Regions from separate parts of the Lysinibacillus sp. NPDC097231 genome, predicted to be linked through region 2. Evidence: a T-box and tRNA genes for the amino acid it is inferred to sense, from the RefSeq annotation. Region 2 holds a T-box; the other holds one or more tRNA genes.
What was found. The T-box of region 2 lies ahead of leuS (leucine--tRNA ligase). A T-box ahead of a tRNA ligase gene usually reads a tRNA of that ligase, here a tRNA-Leu.

Region 1 (4,470 bases), on a different contig from region 2:
ATTGTTACTGGTTATGCAAGTGCAGGGTTAGGTATTCGCTAAACATTTCATAAAGTCAAACAGCTTATTAATTAAAATGATAGGCTGTTTTCTTATTTTAGAATACAAAAATGGTTGGTACTTATATCATTTCGCACAAGTAGAGCAACCAGTGTTTGTTCACACTACGTCAGGCTAAGAGGGAACTGCCATTAGCAGGTCTCAGAAACGTCCCCCGTCCCAGTCGGCTAATAAAGCCAGAAGCCAGTATGATCCCTCATCGAAATTCCTATCTGGCGTGCACTCCATCAGATAATGAGGTCGTTGACGGCCAAGTATTAAGTGGCCAATGAACAATAAGATGATTCGGTTAAACCTATTTTTACAACTAGGAAGAACGAATTCCTTCAAAAGCGTTTAATATTAATTGTTGTACATATGATTCATCTAATGTTTCGCCTGTCACCAGTAATCGATAGAAGATTGGACCGTAAATTAAATCAATACATATATCAATATCAATACTTTTTTTCAATTCACCACGTTGAATTCCTTTTTCCAAAAGACTCCTTGCTTCAAGTCGGCGGGGATGGAAATATCGAGTACGATAGGCATCTGCCAATCCCGAATCAAACTGTCCTTCACCCAATAGCTGTGTAATTATGGTTCCCTCCCGACTTGTCAAAAACATAGTTAAATTTGTGGCGTGAATTAGAATATCATTGTACGCCGAACCAGTATCAGGCACAGGCAATCTTTCAGAGGCAGCATAAAGGAAACCATCCATCACTACTGCAGCCTTGTTTGGCCACCATTTATAAATAGTTGCTTTGCTAACTTGGGCATATTCTGCGATTTTATCAACTGTGACAGCCTGAAACCCATTTTCCAACAATAAATCATAAGATGCGGAAAGGATTGACTTTTGTGCTTCTAAATTACGTGGTCTGCCTCTTTTTCCATTCATCATAAATACCACCTTTCTTCCGAAATTAATAAACTGTATGTTCAGTATATCAATTAAATAAAAAAACGGAAAGTTGAAATTGCCTATTTACAAAACTATACGTTCAGTATATTATATGGTTAATGATTTTATATACTAAACGTACAGTATTTTAAAATAAAAATAATTAACTAACTTAGGGAGGGAAACTACACAACGTATTATTAACAGTAAAGCATTATATTTCACATACAAGGAGTTGTACAAAATGACTGATATAAAGAAACAAACAATCGAAAAAAATATTCCTTCTTGGTTAACCATTCTTTTGGCTACCTCATGCGGTATCATTGTAGCTAATTTATATTACGCGCAGCCATTAGTTGGGGTAATTAGCTCATCAATCGGGTTGTCAGCAAACAGTTCTGGCTTAATCGTTACGTTAACGCAAATCGGTTACGTTGTCGGTTTACTATTTATCGTGCCTTTAGGAGATATTCTTGAAAATCGGAAGCTAATTGTCTCATCTTTACTTATGACGGCAGTTGCCCTTGCAATTACAGCAATGACGAAACAAATTTTGCTGTTCTTAGTCTCTTTATTTGTCATAGGTTTAGGTTCGGTAGCTACGCAAGTACTCGTACCTTTTGCATCATATCTTGCATCCGATTCTTCACGTGGCCGTGTTGTCGGCAATGTCATGAGCGGTTTGTTACTTGGAATCATGCTCTCACGTCCTTTGTCGAGCTTAGTTGCTGAGTTTCTTGGCTGGCATGCCATATTCATTTTGTCTGCTATAGCTATTATGGTTTTGGCTATTGTACTTTCGAAGGTGTTACCTAGAAGAAAGCCTTTAACCGATACACACTATATAGCTCTACTCGGTTCTATGTGGCATTTATTACGAACAACCCCGATTTTACGCCGTCGAGCTGCATATCATGCAGGTGTGTTTGCATCTTTTAGTTTGTTTTGGACAACAGTTCCACAACTGTTAACTAGCCCTGCCTTTCATTTTTCTCAGAAAGACGTTGCGTTATTCGCGCTTGTTGGAGTCGCTGGTGCAGTAGCCGCGCCTATTGCAGGACGAATTGCTGATCTTGGCATGACTAGACCTGCAACAGGAATAGCACTTTTTACTGTTGTCATTTCTCTTTTATTGCCGCTTATTATCCAGACTAGCTCACCTATTGGAATTGCTGTTCTCGTAGTTTCATCCTTATTATTAGATGCTGGGGTATCCGCAAATCTTGTGCTCAGCCAACGTGCGATTTTCTCGTTGAATCCCGAAGTTCGTAGTCGTCTAAATGGACTATTCATGGCAATTTTCTTTTTTGGTGGTGCAATTGGGTCAGCAATCGGGGGATGGGCCTATGCAATTGGAGGATGGAATACTGCATTATGGATCGGAATAATTCCGCCTATACTTTCCATTTTTTATTTTGCCATAGAAAAGCAGTAATTTTAAGATAGTTTTAAAGAACCTTTATCATTACTCAAAAAAAAAGCGAATTTGGAAGATATTAATTCCAAATTCGCTTTATTCTTAATCACATCAAACTAATATGCTTTATTTCTAAATTGATAAGTAAGCCAAAAAACACTCTTCCATTTTTGATATTTTTAAGTTTTATTATTTTTTTCATTTTTTTCCTCTTTCCCCAACTCTGTATACACGTGTATTCAATCAATGAGCAGTTTGTGGAGTTATTATCTGTTGGAAATTTATTAGGACCCCTGAAGAAGTGGTAACAATAGATATTTGAGATTTTTGGCATCCCGAGTGGTAAACTTCTCACCTGACAGTCTTCAAAAAATAATTTGAAGGCTTCTTCATCTGTAGTTACATATGAAGTTTTTGTAGTGATTCTTATCTCTTCTTCTGACAGCATTGTTCTCCTTTTACTCATTGCACACTACCCTCCGCACACTATTTGAATTGATTTTGTAGTGTAAAGGAAAACAAAAAGGACTCCACACAATTAAGTGTGAAGCCTTGATATGTAGCATTTTATTGCTAGTTTATGATACCGGTGGTCGGGGTCGAACCGACACTCCAAAGGAACACGATTTTGAGTCGTGCGCGTCTGCCAATTCCGCCACACCGGCATAATAGAGATAAAAAAAATCGGATAATCCGATTAAAAAATAAAATATGGAGGCGGCAACCGGATTTGAACCGGTGGTAAAGGTGTTGCAGACCTGTGCCTTACCACTTGGCTATGCCGCCTTACTTGGAGCGGAAGACGAGGTTCGAACTCGCGACCCCCACCTTGGCAAGGTGGTGTTCTACCACTGAACTACTTCCGCAAAAATGGCTGGGGTACTAGGATTCGAACCTAGGCATGACGGAATCAAAATCCGTTGCCTTACCGCTTGGCTATACCCCAACAATGGGGCGACTGATGGGAATCGAACCCACGAATGCCGGAACCACAATCCGGTGCGTTAACCACTTCGCCACAATCGCCATTGTTATATTATTTCTATTAATTTTATTATTGATGGGGCGACTGATGGGAATCGAACCCACGAATGCCGGAACCACAATCCGGTGCGTTAACCACTTCGCCACAATCGCCATAAAATTAATTGGCAGGGGCAGTAGGAATCGAACCCACACCAAAGGTTTTGGAGACCTCTATTCTACCGTTGAACTATGCCCCTATTACATTAAAACTGGTGGAGGGGGACGGATTCGAACCGCCGAACCCTAAGGAGCGGATTTACAGTCCGCCGCGTTTAGCCACTTCGCTACCCCTCCGGGAAAATCATGGTGCCGGCTATAGGAATCGAACCCATGACCTACTGATTACAAGTCAGTTGCTCTACCTGCTGAGCTAAACCGGCAAAAAAATATGGTGGGTCAGGACGGAATCGAACCGCCGACACTTAGAGCTTCAATCTAATGCTCTACCAACTGAGCTACTGACCCATATTTTTAAGAAATTAAATGGCGGTCCCGACCGGGATCGAACCGGCGATCTCCTGCGTGACAGGCAGGCATGTTAACCGCTACACCACGGGACCATTTTGGTTGCGGGGGCCGGATTTGAACCAACGACCTTCGGGTTATGAGCCCGACGAGCTACCACTGCTCCACCCCGCGATAATAAGGTGATTTATTTAAATAATGGTGGAGGATGACGGGCTCGAACCGCCGACCCTCTGCTTGTAAGGCAGATGCTCTCCCAGCTGAGCTAATCCTCCATCTGGGTATTAAATGGTGACCCCTACGGGATTCGAACCCGTGTTACCGCCGTGAAAGGGCGGTGTCTTAACCACTTGACCAAGGGGCCTACGTTTGGAATAAAATCGTTAAGTGCTGGCGGAGAGTAAGGGATTTGAACCCTTGAGACAGTGTTAACCGCCTACACGATTTCCAATCGTGCTCCTTCGGCCACTCGGACAACTCTCCAAGAATGGCTCCGAAGGCAGGACTCGAACCTGCGACAACCTGATTAACAGTCAGGTGCTACTACCAACTGAGCTACTTCGGAATAATTTTATACTATAGCCTAGCGACGTCCTACTCTCACAGGGGG
Region 2 (9,546 bases):
TCTGCAATAGCCCAGTCTTTGACATATAAATAAGCTACTCGAAGACAATATTCACCATGCTCACCCATAATTGCTGCTAATTGCTCATCCAAACAAACACCCCCTATCCCATTCACACTATAGTCGGATTGAAATCTCAGTTGGTTTCATTAGACAAGAAAAAAGTGCCCAAAAATGGACACTTTTATAATTATTATTTTACGACGATATTCACAAGCTTACCTGGAATAACAATGACTTTCACTAAGTTTTTGCCTTCCATATACTCTTGTACTTTGTCATCTGCAAGAGCTACTTTTTCGATTTCTTCTTTTGAAGCATCTTTGGCTACGATGATTTTTGCTCGTACTTTACCAGCCACTTGAACAGCGACTTCTACTTCATCATCAACAAGTTTAGACTCATCATATGTTGGCCATTGCTCATATGAAAGTGTGTCACCATGACCTAAAATCTGCCATAACTCCTCAGCAACGTGCGGAACCATTGGAGCTAACATTTTCACAAAGCCTTTAGCGTATGCTGTTGGAATAACATCAGCTTTGTAGCAATCATTGATGAAGACCATCATTTGTGAAATGGCAGTATTGAAGCGGATACCTTCATAATCCTCTGTCACTTTTTTCACAGTTTGATGATATGATTTTTCAAGTGCTTTGTCATCAGAATCTTGGATTTTTGCAGCGATTGAACCATCTTCTTCATTAACAAATAGACGCCAAATACGATCTAAGAAACGACGTGCTCCGTCCAGACCATTTGTTGACCATGCAACAGATGCCTCAAGTGGACCCATGAACATTTCATATAAACGTAAAGTATCAGCACCATGTGAAGAAATGATTTCATCAGGGTTAACGACATTGCCTTTCGATTTAGACATTTTTTCATTACCTTCACCAAGAATCATTCCTTGGTTAAATAATTTGTGGAATGGCTCTTTCGTGTGTACGACACCTAAATCGTACAGTACTTTATGCCAGAAACGAGCGTATAGTAAGTGTAATACGGCATGCTCTGCCCCACCAATATAAATATCGACTGGTAGCCAACGTTTAAGTAATTCCGGATCTGCAATTGCTTCTGTATTTGTTGGGTCAATATAGCGTAAGAAGTACCAGCTTGAACCTGCCCATTGTGGCATTGTATTCGTTTCACGACGCCCTTTTTTACCTGTTTCAGGATCGACAACATTCACCCATTCTGCAATATTGGCTAATGGTGATTCTCCTGTACCTGAAGGACGGATATTATCTGTTTTTGGTAGTACTAATGGTAATTCTGATTCTGGAACTGGAGTAATTGTACCATCTTCCCAATGAATCATTGGAATTGGCTCACCCCAATAACGCTGACGAGAGAATAACCAGTCACGAAGACGGTAAGAAATTTTCTTCTCACCTACACCTTTTTCCTCAAGCCACTCAATAGCCTTCGCAATTCCATCCACTTTATTCAAGCCATTTAGGAAATCAGAGTTAATGTGCTGCCCATCGCCTGTGAATGCCTCTTTACTGATGTCGCCACCTTCTAGCACAGGAATAATTTCTAAGCCAAATTCTGTGGCGAATTCATAGTCCCTTTCATCATGTGCTGGAACCGCCATGATGGCACCAGTACCATATGATACTAAAACGTAGTCAGCAATCCAAATCGGCATTTTTTTACCATTGATCGGATTAACCGCATAAGCACCTGTGAACACGCCTGTTTTTTCTTTCGCTAAATCTGTACGCTCTAAATCAGATTTCATTTTTACTTTTTCTAGATACGTATCGACAGCTTGTAGTTGTTCAGCAGTTGTAATTTCCTCCACTAATTTATGCTCAGGTGCAAGTACACAGTAAGTAGCACCAAATAATGTATCAGGACGCGTTGTAAATACTGTGAAGTTTTCATCTGTACCATCAATATCGAATGTTACTTCTGCACCTTCCGAACGACCAATCCAGTTACGCTGCATATCCTTAATAGACTCTGGCCAATCCACTTCCTCTAAGTCATCGATTAAACGATCTGCGTAGGCAGTAATTTTTAGCATCCATTGCTTCATTGGACGACGTTCTACTGGGTGACCACCACGCTCTGATTTCCCATCAATGACTTCTTCGTTAGCAAGGACCGTGCCAAGTGCAGGACACCAGTTAACCGCCACTTCATCTACATAGGCTAAGCCTTTATTATAAAGCTGAATAAAAATCCATTGTGTCCATTTATAATAATCTGGATCTGTTGTGTTAATTTCACGATCCCAGTCATAGCTAAAGCCTAGCTCTTGAATTTGACGCTTAAATGTCGCAATATTTTTTGCCGTAAATTCTGCTGGGTCATTCCCTGTATCAAGTGCATATTGTTCTGCAGGTAAGCCAAATGCATCCCAACCCATTGGATGTAGAACGTTATAGCCTTGCATACGTTTGAAGCGTGACAGGATGTCTGTCGCTGTGTAGCCTTCCGGATGCCCTACATGTAGACCTGCGCCAGATGGGTACGGGAACATATCCAATGCATAAAATTTTGGTTTATCCGTTTCGTTTTCAGTTTTGAAAGTTTTATTTTCAGCCCAATATTGCTGCCATTTTTTTTCGATTTGTAAATGATTAAAACTCATTATTTTTCCTCCTTTAAATGTGTCATGCTTTTCATCATAATAATTGACAAAATATTTAAAAAATAAAAAAACTCGTCCCTTTCTTCGTTAGAAAGGGACGAGAGAATTCGTATCTCCCGCGGTACCACCCAAATTAGTGATCACACTCGGCTCAAGCTTCCTTAACGCGGAAGAAACGGCACGCGTAGTTTCACACGGGCAGACTCAGAAGGCGAGTTCAATTTGCATTCCTACTAGCTTCCACCAACCGCTAGCTCTCTAAAAAGAACCACAAATTTACTATTCCTCATCACTGTCTTTACTTGTATTGCATTTATTCTAATGGAAAGTTCTGAAAAGCACAAGTCTTTGTTAACATACTACCCATTAGTGAACAATTAAATCCCTTTTTTCCTTGGATTGCGATAATATCTGACATTCACGAAAAGCGAAATGCTGACATCCCATACATTTATTTGTATCTAAATAGCCCAATGCTTTATTTATTGCCTCGCCTGTATGCTGATAGAAATTAACTTCACCAATTTCAGCATATAAGCCATTATGTTGTAGTGCCGTTTTCAATTCATCCTGCAATCCTGTAACTAAAATGGTACCACCCTTTGTTGTGAAATTTTGAATGATGCTACTAAAATATGCTTCACCAGTTGAATCCATAAAGGGCACTTTACTCATACGTAATATCAATACTTTCGATTGCTGATGGATAGAGCTTACTATCGCCTGCTCAAAGGTTTGAGCTGCTCCAAAGAAAAGTGGACCTTCAATAGTGTAAATACTAATTTGTGGACAATCATGCTTCTGGTGAACAACATGTGCTTGTACCTTCCCACTCTCTTTTGAATGATCTGGTAATACTTTCGTTACTACAAGTTTTTCACTCATACGTTTTGCAAATAATACAACTGCTAACACAAGTCCAACCTCTACAGCTAATGTAAGACTTGTAAAAACAGTCAATATAAACGTAATGAATAAAATAAGGGAATCTCCTGATTTCAATTTAACGATATGTGCAAAATGCTTTTGTTCACTCATATTCCAAGCTACCACCATTAACACCGGAGCCATACTTGCCAATGGAATATGTGAAGCATACGGCGCTAACAGTAATAGTGTAACTAATACAAATACACCATGAATAATTCCCGACATTGGTGACACTGCACCTGTTTTAATATTTGTCGCAGTACGGGCAATTGCACCCGTTGCTGGAATTCCTCCAAACAGTGGCGTTACGATATTAGCAATACCTTGACCAACAAGCTCTCGATTACTATTGTGTTTACTATTTGTCATACCATCTGCGACAACAGCAGATAAAAGTGATTCAATTCCACCTAGCATCGCAATCACAAAGGCAGGCCCTATGAGTAACTGAATCCGTTCTAATGTGATAGCTGGTATTGCAAAATTCGGTAATGTACTTGGAATTTGACCATAGGCTGTAGCTATTGTGGCCACTTGTCCTGAAAAAAAGAACGTTGCAACTAGTGTAGAAACAACAATACCAGCTAACGCCCCTGGTACTTTGGGTAAAACTTTTGGCGTTATTAAAATAATGACAAGACAAATAATTGCCGTTAAAATACTATAAAAATTTACAGTATCCATATGCATAACGATTTCTTTTATATTGGCAATGAAATACTCATGCCTTTTTATATTGGTAAGCCCTAAAAAGTTGGCAATCTGACCTGTAAAGATAATGACTGCAATACCTGCTGTAAATCCTACTGTTACAGGACGCGGGATAAATTTAATTAATGAGCCTAGCTTAAAAATACCCATTAAGCACAAAATAACCCCCGCCATCAATCCTGCAATTAATAAGTTTTCATAGCCATAGGCAAGGACTATTCCAAGAAGAATTGGAACAAATGCACCTGTAGGTCCACCAATTTGATATTTTGAACCACCAAAGATAGAAATAAGTATCCCAGCAATACAGGCTGTATATATCCCATACTCGGGTTTGACACCTGACGCAATGGCAAAGGACATTGCCAGTGGTATTGCAACAATCCCAACAATAATCCCTGATACTAAATCTTTCTTCAAATGCTGAACAGAATACCCTTCAAATCGCCCTGTAAATTGTGACTTCATTATCAATCTTCCCTTCAAAATAATAAGCGAGGCAAATTCTTCATAACTAGGTGATAACTATTACATATCCTCTTCGTCACTGCCATTGATGGTCATCTCTTCTAATCTTGTAATTGTATTAATTAAGTGATTGTTGAAAATATCCTTAGCTACACCAAGTAATTCACCAATCATCGGATCACTTAAAGAATAGTAAACTTTTTTCCCCTCTTTCGTCCCATACACAATATTTTTGGCTCGTAAGACACTTAGTTGCTGCGAAACAGCTGAGCCCTCTTTTTCTAAGCAGCTTTGAATCTCATTGACACTTTTTTTACCATCTACTAGTAATTCAAGAATCCTTATTCGTAATGGATGTGCTAAAGCTTTAAAAAAATCTGCCTTAAATTGCTGCAATCCCTCTTCCACCACTTACATCCCTCCAAGAAATTTCATTTTATATATTCAGATATTTGAATATGTATGATTGTACGCTTATAAGTGTCAGTTATCAATATTAAAAATAAAAAAAGAGCAAAAAAAACGTACCTACCGCACGTTTTTTGCTCGTTTCAAAACTTTTTCTGTTAGATACAACTACTAATCCATTACCATTTTTCCTTTCGTAAAGGATAATCATAGATAAGACATGGAATAATCGCAAATAATACAATGACTACCAAAATCAATACGAGGACAATCATTCCATACCGATCAACCATAATACCTCCAAACAGAGGGCCAATCATACGACCAGCTGTTGCTGCACTATTGATAATCCCTTGATAGAAGCCCTTACGTCCTTTTGGTGCCAACTGATTAGCGATAGTGGGTAAAGCGGGCGTATAAAACATTTCGCCAAAAGTTAACACAACCATAGCAGCCGCAAACATTTTAAAATCACTCGCAAAAGCAATAATTCCAAAAGATAATGCAATAAGTGTAACACCAAATACTAATTGGCGTTTTAATTTATGTTCCCAACGCTTCACTAGTGGCGCAATGAGTGGCTGCCCTATAACGATGAGTAAACCATTAATCGTCCAAAGCAAGCTGTATTGTTTCAATCCTAACCCCAAATCTTGTGTATAGGAAGAAATAGTCGCGCTCCATTGTGAATATGCTAGCCAGCATAGCACAGAGGATGCACTGATAATTAATAATGCATAAAATGGCGCTTTATTAATAATTTTCTTACTTTCACTCACCACATTTTTCGGTGCAATGCTCCCCACTTCTAATCGTTTAAAAGTGAATAACGCTATTAAAAAGAACAATATATACATGGCTAGGTTTACCTTAAATACGTAGTCAAATTGGTAATCTGCCACAATGCCAGCTAGTGCTGGTCCTATAGCCACCCCTACATTTTGAGCTAGATAAATGGCATTAAAGGCCTTTCGCCCACCTTCTGGCCAAGCAGTTCCAGCTAATGCAAACATTCCGGGGAAAACTATCCCCCCACTAAATCCAAGTATCGTTAAGAACCACACATAATGTGGCCAGCCGTGCCAAATCGTTAAACCAATTAATGAGGCAATAGTTAAAAGAATACCAAACATTATTGATTTATAGCCACCTATTCTATCGAATAGATACCCACCTAATAGATTTCCTAATACACCAGCTGCAGAATTCAACATCAAAATAAAGCCAGCCATCGCCAGTGACTTTCCTAAATAATCGTGCAAATAGATGGCGTTTAAAGGCCACAAAAAAGAGTTGCCCGTTGTGTTCACAAGCATTCCGATAATTAAAAACCAAACACTTTTTGGCATAGCATGACCTCCATTATTTCGCTACTCTAAATAGTTAGTGTATGCTGAAAAATACAAAAGCACAAGGCAAATAATTTTACCTTTTTTACATAGACTAAAAGAATGCGCTAACAGAGTATTATTTGCTAAAAGTGTATATGCTACAGGCTTATTTTTGCTCAGCTTTCCCCTTCATTTGCTCTGATTGACTTCCTTTTCGCTCGGCTTCTCATTCCATTCGCTCCGGTTGACTTCCTTTTCGCTCAGCTTCTCATTTCATTCGCTCCGGTTGACTTCCTTTTCGCTCAGCTTCTCATTCCTTTCGCTCCGGTTGACTTCCTTTTCGCTCAGCTTCTCATTCCATTCGCTCCGGTTGACTTCCTTTTCGCTCAACTTCTCATTCCTTTCGCTCCGGTCAACTTCCTTTTCGCTCAGCTTCCCACCTTATAACGATTCTCTACATCCCCACGGACTTTAACCTCCGCAAAATACTACCTTATCTCACTCTCAATAATTGGGTCACCCACATAATATTCGATTCTTACCTCATGACGGAACTATAAGCACATGATAGAATATACCGTTAGAGGAGTGAAATATAATGACAGAAACTAACTTTCCTTTTCCTTCAGAAGGGAAAAGATACTATACATGGAATCGCTATTTGCGTGATCAATTCGGTCATAAAGTTTTTAAAGTAGCACTTGATGCTGGCTTTGACTGCCCAAATCGTGATGGCACAGTTGCCTTCGGTGGCTGTACATTCTGTAGTGCTGCGGGTTCTGGTGATTTTGCAGGCAACAAAGTCGATCCTATCGATGTGCAATTTGCTGAAATTCGTGACAAGATGCATCAAAAATGGAAAGACGGCAAATATATGGCCTATTTTCAGGCATATACAAATACACATGCACCACTACCAGTATTAAAAGAAAAATTTGAAGCTGCCTTGGCTCAAGATGGTGTTGTTGGATTGTCCATTGCAACCCGCCCAGATTGTTTACCAGATGATGTAGTTGAGTACTTAGCTGAATTAAATGAGCGTACGTATTTATGGATTGAGCTTGGTCTTCAAACAGTACATGAAAAAACTGCAAGTCTCATTAACCGCGCCCATGATTATGCAACATATGTGGAAGGTGTTGAAAAGCTACGTAAGCACGGTATTCGCGTATGCTCACACATCATTAATGGCCTACCTCTTGAAGACTATGACATGATGATGGAAACTGCACGAGAAGTAGCAAAACTTGATGTACAAGGCATTAAAATCCATTTGTTGCATCTTTTAAAAGGGACACCGATGGTTAAGCAATATGAAAAAGGTATGCTAGAATTTTTAGATCAGGACGTTTATACAAAGTTAGTAGCCGATCAACTTGAAATTTTACCGCCAGATATGGTTATTCACCGTATTACAGGCGATGGACCAATTGATTTAATGATTGGCCCGATGTGGAGTGTTAATAAGTGGGAAGTATTAAATGGGATTGATGCTGAGCTTGAACGTCGTGGAAGCTGGCAAGGGAAATTTTATAAAACTGAGGCAGTAAAATGAAATTACAACGCGTTTTACAATATGCACAACAGCTCATAAAAGATACGGTTAAAGAAGGCGATACAGTAGTGGATGCCACCGCTGGAAACGGCCACGACACATTATTTTTAGCCCAACTTGTCGGTGACGAAGGACAAGTATACGCCTTTGATGTTCAAAAAAGCGCAGTTGATGCGACGCTCCATCGCCTCCTAGATAATGGCTTAGAGCATCGCGCACTTGTCTTGCACAGAGGGCATGAGGAAGTTGCCAAATATGTATACAAGCAAGTCGCTGCTGCGATTTTTAATCTTGGCTATTTACCTGGCAGCGATCATGATATCATTACAAAGCCAAATACAACAATACAATCCATTCAAGATTTACTTAAGCTACTCAAAATTGGTGGTCTCATCGTCCTTGTTATTTATCACGGTCATCCGGGTGGTAAAGAAGAACGAGATGCTGTCATTGAGTATGTCAGTCAACTTTCCCAAAAGCATGTACATGTTTTAAAATACGAGTTTCTAAATCAACAAAATGATCCACCCTTTGTTATTGCATTAGAAAAAATGAAAGATTTCCCGTTACAATGATTTTCTAAGACATGATTTCGATAATCAGACTCATATCTAATTATCAAAAGGCTATCTAATAGTAATATCTATTAGATAGCCTTCTCATTATTTTCTATTTATTTTTACGTTTTTCACTGTACTCAACCCAGAAATCGGCACCTTTAATTCCTAGTTTACGAGGATCAAATACAGGATCTTTCCCTTCTTTTTTCTGCTTCTCGTAATCTTTTAATGCAACGATAGCTGGTTTCATTATAATCAAAATCGCTATGACGTTAATCCAAACCATTAAGCCTAATCCGACATCCCCCATCGCCCACGCAAGGTCAGATGTACGGATAGTACCGTAGAACGCAGCAATTAAAATAGCAAATTTAGCAATCCAAATGAAGACTTTCTCTGTAAATCCTGAGAATAAGTAAGCCACATTGGTTTCTGCAATATAGTAATATGCCATAATAGTTGTAAAAGCAAAGAAGAATAATGCAATCGCTACAAATGGACCACCAAATCCTGGTAGCGAAGAATCAACAGCATATTGAGTGTACGCTGCGCCTTCTTTAATACTTTTTGCAAATGTTATTTGTTCCTCACCAGTTAGGCCGTTTTTATTGAATTCACCAACATGAATATATGGATCAGTGCCTTCCCCTGCCTTTTGATCCTGTACATTATACATGCCCGTAAATAAAATCATAAATGCTGTAGCTGAACAGATTAATAATGTATCAATGTACACAGAAGCCGCTTGTACGATGCCCTGTTTAGCAGGGTGTGACACTTCTGCAGCCGCTGCTGGATGTGCGCCTGTACCTTGACCAGCTTCATTTGAATAAATACCGCGCTTAACCCCCCAAGCAATAGCCGAGCCAATAATACCACCAAAGATTTCTTGAGCACCAAATGCACTAGAAAAAATTAATGCAATGACTGATGGAACCTCAGAAATATTCATTGCAATAATAACGATAGCCA

Region 1: it encodes a tRNA-Leu, which carries the amino acid that the T-box ahead of leuS (leucine--tRNA ligase) is inferred to sense. The anticodon was not compared.

Annotation. Positions count from the first base shown of each region.
Region 1 covers NZ_JBIWDH010000060.1:7,280-11,749, forward strand. Annotated here, with positions in the region: gene ACIQXF_RS22400 (exosporium glycoprotein BclB-related protein) at 1-42, shown strand, start outside; gene ACIQXF_RS22405 (TetR/AcrR family transcriptional regulator) at 368-946, opposite strand; gene ACIQXF_RS22410 (MFS transporter) at 1,194-2,387, shown strand; gene ACIQXF_RS22415 (hypothetical protein) at 2,476-2,835, opposite strand; tRNA gene ACIQXF_RS22420 (tRNA-Leu) at 2,954-3,034, opposite strand; tRNA gene ACIQXF_RS22425 (tRNA-Cys) at 3,082-3,155, opposite strand; tRNA gene ACIQXF_RS22430 (tRNA-Gly) at 3,161-3,235, opposite strand; tRNA gene ACIQXF_RS22435 (tRNA-Gln) at 3,241-3,315, opposite strand; tRNA gene ACIQXF_RS22440 (tRNA-His) at 3,320-3,395, opposite strand; tRNA gene ACIQXF_RS22445 (tRNA-His) at 3,431-3,506, opposite strand; tRNA gene ACIQXF_RS22450 (tRNA-Trp) at 3,519-3,592, opposite strand; tRNA gene ACIQXF_RS22455 (tRNA-Tyr) at 3,606-3,689, opposite strand; tRNA gene ACIQXF_RS22460 (tRNA-Thr) at 3,700-3,775, opposite strand; tRNA gene ACIQXF_RS22465 (tRNA-Phe) at 3,785-3,860, opposite strand; tRNA gene ACIQXF_RS22470 (tRNA-Asp) at 3,880-3,955, opposite strand; tRNA gene ACIQXF_RS22475 (tRNA-Met) at 3,960-4,034, opposite strand; tRNA gene ACIQXF_RS22480 (tRNA-Val) at 4,060-4,135, opposite strand; tRNA gene ACIQXF_RS22485 (tRNA-Glu) at 4,150-4,224, opposite strand; tRNA gene ACIQXF_RS22490 (tRNA-Ser) at 4,252-4,343, opposite strand; tRNA gene ACIQXF_RS22495 (tRNA-Asn) at 4,349-4,425, opposite strand; partial or broken rRNA gene rrf (5S ribosomal RNA) at 4,442-4,470, opposite strand, start outside.
Region 2 covers NZ_JBIWDH010000003.1:159,413-168,958, forward strand. Annotated here, with positions in the region: gene ACIQXF_RS04025 (sigma factor) at 1-92, opposite strand, end outside; gene leuS (leucine--tRNA ligase) at 194-2,611, opposite strand; T-box leader at 2,702-2,913, opposite strand; gene ACIQXF_RS04035 (SulP family inorganic anion transporter) at 2,978-4,720, opposite strand; gene ACIQXF_RS04040 (ArsR/SmtB family transcription factor) at 4,781-5,128, opposite strand; gene ACIQXF_RS04045 (MDR family MFS transporter) at 5,308-6,477, opposite strand; gene mnmL (tRNA modification radical SAM protein MnmL/YtqA) at 7,058-8,014, shown strand; gene mnmM (tRNA 5-(aminomethyl)-2-thiouridylate-methyltransferase MnmM) at 8,011-8,589, shown strand; gene ACIQXF_RS04060 (alanine/glycine:cation symporter family protein) at 8,684-9,546, opposite strand, start outside.